2 linked regions of the Agarilytica rhodophyticola genome follow. The protein of the gene in region 1 interacts with the protein of each later gene in a pairwise test. Links are inferred from orthologs where the notes say so. Each region holds a gene or a part of one and is shown on either strand. Other genes may lie near its edges. The genes, in order: dnaQ and dnaX.

The links.
Region 2: the proteins of dnaQ (region 1) and dnaX interact in binary tests that used the Escherichia coli proteins (3 or more experiments, as listed by UniProt). The link is inferred for Agarilytica rhodophyticola from one-to-one orthologs.

The regions. Positions count from the first base shown.
Region 1 is NZ_CP020038.1:3,368,105-3,371,175, reverse strand. What follows is about bases 1-2,740. They hold dnaQ (DNA polymerase III subunit epsilon), read right to left. Parts: upstream 1,861-2,740; coding sequence 1,141-1,860; downstream 1-1,140. Other genes in these bases: BVC89_RS14065 (class I SAM-dependent methyltransferase), read right to left, coding at 2,152-2,740; BVC89_RS14075 (Na+/H+ antiporter subunit E), read right to left, coding at 502-972; BVC89_RS14080 (MrpF/PhaF family protein), read right to left, coding at 212-505; mnhG (monovalent cation/H(+) antiporter subunit G), read right to left, coding at 1-212. Outside these bases: more of BVC89_RS14065, read right to left, coding at 2,741-2,994. UniProt on the Escherichia coli protein: DNA polymerase III is a complex, multichain enzyme responsible for most of the replicative synthesis in bacteria. The epsilon subunit contain the editing function and is a proofreading 3'-5' exonuclease.
Region 2 is NZ_CP020038.1:2,354,332-2,357,569, forward strand. Bases 50-2,956 are described here. They hold dnaX (DNA polymerase III subunit gamma/tau), read left to right. Parts: upstream 50-360; coding sequence 361-2,553; downstream 2,554-2,956. Other genes in these bases: BVC89_RS09970 (YbaB/EbfC family nucleoid-associated protein), read left to right, coding at 2,597-2,917; recR (recombination mediator RecR), read left to right, coding at 2,944-2,956. Outside these bases: more of recR, read left to right, coding at 2,957-3,238. UniProt on the Escherichia coli protein: Part of the beta sliding clamp loading complex, which hydrolyzes ATP to load the beta clamp onto primed DNA to form the DNA replication pre-initiation complex.

The sequences.
Region 1 (3,071 bases):
ATAATTAACAATAGCTTGACAGCAACGATCCACGCCTCCCCCACTTGAACGAGCAAGCCGATCATAATCAGGCCGCTGCCCAGGGTATCGGTAATACTGGCCGCATGCATGCGGGAGAAAAAGTCGGGAAAACGAAATAAACCGATACCTCCTGTAATACAGAGGAAACCGCCACTGACTAGGCAGACCCAGCTAATAATATCTAATACCATTACGACTTAAGCTCCTTTTTTTCGGCATTTGTATCGGCATCCGACTCGGCATATTCAAAGAATCGCAAAATACCGATAATGCTTATAAAGTTAATAAGTGCATAAACTAATGCGATGTCAAGAAACTCTGGACGCCCCATCATAAAGCCTAGAAGTGAGATCATAATGACGGTCTTAGTGCCAAACATATTGACTGAGAGAATCCGGTCATAAAGTGTCGGCCCCATAAATGCGCGAAACAGGGCGAGAATCATAGAGATCAATATGGCGGCAACGGCGGCGACAAACATCATTTCTCCAGTAGCGATACGCGACGATCCATTTCGCCATTTTGCAAATCGCGCAAGCCTTCGCGCGTCAATGAATGGATAAGCACTTCATCGTCTTTCAGATCTAGGGTCACCGTGCCTGGTGTCAGGGTAATTGAGTTGGCGTAAATGACACGGCCCATGTCAGTGGTTTGAGAGATTTTTAAAGTGGCCACGGCAGGATCAATACTCTCTGGCGCAAGCCAGACACGTTTCACCACATCGATATTTGATAGCACAATTTCCTTTGTCAGCCAAAACCAATAGCCAGGCAATCTTAAGGTGAGATGGATCGGTTGCGCTTCACCATCCACCACATCCATTTTGTGAGCAATCCACACCGTCAAGCCTACGGAAAAACATCCTAGTGCCAATATCAGCGGTGTGTAGTGGCCTGAATTCAATAGCCAAAGAGCAATTAATGTACTTGATAAATATAAGGTATGTCGCATTGTCGCTTCTATTCCATATTATTAAGTGCAAGTAATGCCTTGTTCAGGTATTGCTATTGCAGCAAGTATAGCATTGACACAGAAAATCATTATAAATTTTCCAGTGAAATTAACAACTTAAGCTTAAAACCTAAAATAATTCTCGATCGGAGGATGGCACATAAAAAATCAAACTGGCTTCAACCACAGACAATTCCCCCCAGATGCTTTGTCAATGGCCTCTAATTTTTTATTGTGGCGGGACAATTCACCTTCATCAGCTCTAACAACACTGAGCCTTGGCCGATTAGCATCGACCCTAATAATTTGTTCAACATAGCTCCCATCGCCTTCATCATCTGAACTGGCGCCGTTAAAAAGCAAATTTCGCTGGCCACCGGTCATCACCAAATAGACATCAGCTAAAATTTCGGCATCGAGAAGAGCGCCATGGAGGTCTCGCTGGGAGTTGTCGACTTCGTAACGCTTACATAAGGCATCGAGATTATTTTTTTGCCCAGGGTGCTTCTGTCTCGCCATGGTGAGCGTATCGAGCACCTTACAGCGCTGCTCAATAAGGGGCAAAGTGGAATCGAAACGGGCTATTTCACTATCAAGAAAGCCAACGTCAAAGGGAGCATTATGGATAACCAGCTGGGAATCACCGATGAATGTTAGAAAGTCATTGATGATGTCGGCAAAGACAGGTTTGTCCAATAAGAACTCATTGGTGATACCATGGACAGCCATGGCACCTTCATCTACTTCTCGATTAGGCTGAATATATTGGTGATAGTGATTGCCGGTAAGCCTACGATTGACCAATTCAACACAGCCAATCTCAATGATTCTATGGCCTTGGGCGTGCTCAAGACCTGTGGTTTCAGTATCCAGAACTATCTGTCTCACATACCTTCCTAAAGCTTAATTTCTATTATTAATATTATTAATCACACCTGTAAGGCGTACTTTATAACTTTTTTAAGCGAATTTCTATATATCGAGAGCTTATAAATATATCATGTAAGTATAATGGAATTGAAGCTGGCGCCCTATACTTTGTCTAAGAGTCTGCCTACAAGTCAAAATATTTTCAATAGAAAATGATGAAACTTACTACAAATAGTTATAAGCCCTTACAGCATTCTCCAGCAATTCGTTGACAATTGTGTTGCAATATATTTATTGCGATGAAAGCCTCTAAAACTCTCTTTTGATTTTTGTTCTAAATGGTAATACCAAACCTTCTTTAGCCGCATTGGCGCGAATGGCTTGCTTAGCAATTGGCATAGCACCGAGTAAATTGCCCTTCTCCCACTTGGGTTTTATTGGGGTTAGCCCCGCTTTATCCTTACGGGCCACCATCACAAATGACATTCCCATCGGCATTTTATTTTTGTACTTGAATCTTTCTAACACTCGTGTAGAGGCTAAAAAGCGAGCATTGTTAATGGGTAGATTATGGAAAACTTGTTTGGTACTTAAGCAGGTAAAGTCGAGAAACTCTAACCAATCCTTCATTCTGCCAGCGCGTAAAAGTCGACGGCGGGAAATGCTACTGAAATTAAGAAGTGCACCCAGCGGCTGAAATAGCCCAGATAAACTTATAGGGTTGAAAGCGACAATAATGATATATCCTCTTGGAATCGTGACCCTAGCTGCTTCTTTTAGCACTTGATGTGGATTTTCAGAGAACTCCAATACATGGTGCAACACAGTCACATCAATGACATCATCATCAAAAGGTAAATCGCAAAAATCACTGACGCCATCGATACTGGAATTTTTATCATCTAAGCCGCTTACAGCCGGTGACATAGAGATACAGTGATTAATTCGACTGGCACTGCCAAAGTTGACATTGGCGACAGGGCTTAGCTGCATAAAATGGTAACCAAATAAATAACGCAGCTCCTCAGATAAAGTTTTACGCTCATGAAAGAGCATACGCCGACCCAAGGGCGTGGAGAACCACTGGGCAATGCGTGCCTGTGACTGTGCGAGCGGATCAATATTGAATCGAGATCTCAATGACTTCATCATGACTCCAAAACAAATATACACGAACAAAATAAATGCACTCTTACCTTTATTTTATGTCAATACGACAAAATACGCAC
Region 2 (3,238 bases), 1.0 Mb from region 1 along the record:
AGGCGGATTTATTCATCCTCAATGTTCTATGGTGGCCCGATTGGTCCCCCCGCGACAATTCGCCGCGAACCCCGCCAGGCCCGGAAGGGAGCAACGGTAGTGGTATGAGTGTGCGCCGGGGTGTGGCTGGTTGGGTCATCTCCAAATTCAAGTTTGGCTCCTCTTTAATCTCGTTTTCATTTCATCCGTAGATGTAAGTATCACAAACCGCAAATGCAAATATAGATAAATGCGTATGCCCGTGGTTCGTGTTGACGGCTGTATTGCCCGTTTCTCGTGAGCGATAGAAAAAACAAGGTTTTTCGACGGCTGCTTACGTTATACTTCAAGCCTTAATAGATTGGTGAATATCAGGATACGATGAGTTATCAGGTTTTAGCCCGCAAGTGGCGCCCACGAATATTTAGAGAAATGGTGGGGCAAGAGCATGTGTTACAAGCCATGATCAATGCCCTTGACCATAAGCGCTTACATCACGCGTATTTGTTTACCGGTACGCGTGGCGTAGGTAAAACAACCATTGCTCGTATCTTGGCCAAATGTCTCAACTGTGAAACTGGCGTCAGTTCAGAGCCCTGTGGAAAATGCACAGCCTGTCGTGAAATCGCAGAAGGCCGCTTTATTGACTTAATCGAAGTGGACGCGGCCTCGCGTACCAAGGTTGAAGATACACGAGAACTGCTGGACAACGTGCAATATGCTCCGACTCGTGGACGCTATAAAATCTACCTCATCGATGAGGTACATATGCTGTCTAATCATAGTTTTAATGCCTTGCTTAAAACGCTTGAAGAGCCACCTGAGCATGTTAAATTTTTGCTGGCAACCACAGACCCGCAAAAATTGCCTGTCACAATCCTTTCTCGCTGCTTGCAGTTTAATTTAAAAAACCTCAGCCCCGAGCGGATTGTAGGTCATCTGCAGCATGTATTGACTCAAGAAATGATTCCTTTCGAAGAAGCGGGGCTCTGGCAGTTAGCTCGTTCGGCCGATGGCAGTATGCGTGATGCTCTTAGTCTTACCGATCAAGCAGTAGCCTTTGGCGGTGGTAAAGTTTTAGAGACTGAAGTCGCTTCTATGCTGGGCAGTATTGATCACATTCTCATCGACCAGATAATGCAAGCTATTGTTGCCTGTGATGGTAAAGCGATGTTAGCTGCTGTGGCAAACTTCGCCGATCATGCGCCTAACTATGATGCTGCCTTGGCTGACTTGATTGCGCTATTGCATCGCATAGCTATAGCGCAGGTACTGCCTGACGCGCTAGATAATAGCTATGGAGATCGCCAGCAGATTTTGCAGTTCGCGCAAAATCTTGCAGCTGAGGATGTGCAACTTTACTATCAGACGGCCCTTGTGGGGCGGCGCGACTTACCTCTGGCATCTGATCCGCGCACAGGCTTTGAGATGACTTTACTGAGAATGTTGGTCTTCAAACCTCAGGGAGTTGTGGATGTGCCGACCAAACAACTTCCTCAAGAACATGTTATCTCGTCTGCGGCTGAGAATCACAGTGCGTCGTTGGAGGCGGCACCAGAGCAGATAAAAAAGCCCCAAGCAGCCATCAATGAAACGGTGCCGCAAGATGCACCGCCGGCTAGGGTTACCGATGACAATCAATCACAGATTAGCCAGCAGATAGCGCAGGTAAAGAGCCATCAGCCAATAAAGCGCCATCATCAAGAGCCTTCAACAGCTATTAATGAAACCAAAGGCAGTGTAGGCAACGCCAATGCATCGTCAATGGTGGAGGTGAAAGCTCCAACAGAAAGTGCAGCAAAAAGTGCTGAGAAAGCTGCTACTGATGAAGGCTTAGCAAATCACAAGCAGGTTCAAGAGCTTACAGCGAATACCCTTGCTGATACTGCTGCCGATTCACATCCTGTTCAAGGCAATCAAGCTGATGAAGGGAGTGGCAAACAAAACGCCAAACCTGATCGTGCTGCGATTATGGATTCCATCGCCCAGATGATGACTGAAACTGCGGTGGATAGAAAGAAAAGTACCGCTGTTACAGCGCGTGACGGCGGTGCTAAAATTGATAATAAGTCTCATGCCGATGGCCAAGAGACTGCTAGCCCAGCTGCTAATTTGGCAAATGTGGCAAATCTAGCGCTTAAAGATGCTGATGATGTTAGCACTGCCAAGATAGCGCTGGAGAGTTTTGCACCTCATCAGTGGGTAGATGTCTACCATCAGATGAAAATTCGCGGTATTGTGCAGAGTACCGCGGCAAATTGCGTCATGGTAGGCCGTGAAGGTAACGGGATTCAATTTATCTTGAATCAGGATAAGACAAGCTTATTTGACCCATCACACGGCCACCGTATGGCTGACTTATTAAGTGATTACTTCGGTCAGCCGGTGAAAGTAGATATCCATCTGGCTGCTATCCCTGAAGGCATGGAAACACCCTCAGAGCATGATCAACGTGTCCATAAAGAGCGCTATGCACAGGCTTTAGATCAGTTAAAAGCGGATCCCGTTGTGCAAACCTTGGAACGGGAATTTGGCGCCGTTATACAAGAAGAAACAGTAAAATACCCAACGTAAGTAAATAGTACCCAACTTAATTATTGTGAGGAATCAATTCATGATCAAAGGCATCGGCGATATCATGAAACAAGCACAGCAGATGCAAGAAAAAATGGCAGACCTGCAAAAAGACCTAGCCAATAAAGAGGTGACAGGTGAGTCTGGAGCCGGCTTGGTTAAAATAGTGATGACTGGGCGACATGACGTGCGTAAAGTTGAGATAGACAGCAGTTTGATGGAAGAAGACAAAAGCATGCTTGAGGACTTAATTGCAGCTGCAGTTAATGACGCAGTGCGTCGTGTTGAACAAGCAAATAAAGAAATCATGGGCAACTTGACCGGTGGTATTGAAATGCCACCAGGCTTTAAAATGCCGTTTTAATTTAAGCGCTAGTATATTTTTCTTTGATGTTTTCTCCTGTAATCGATCAACTCATTTTAGCTTTGCGCAAATTGCCAGGCGTCGGACCGAAATCAGCACAACGGATGGCATTACATTTGTTGGAGCGTGATCGCGTAGGCGCAGAGGTATTGTCTGAGGCTCTTGCCAAGGCAGTACAAAGTGTTAAACGCTGTCAAAAGTGCCGTACTTTAACCGAGCAGGATATCTGTAGCATCTGCTCAAACCCAAAGCGTAATCATCACATACTGTGTGTTGTTGAAACTCCAGCCGATGTTATTGCCCTAGAACAGTCGTGCACGT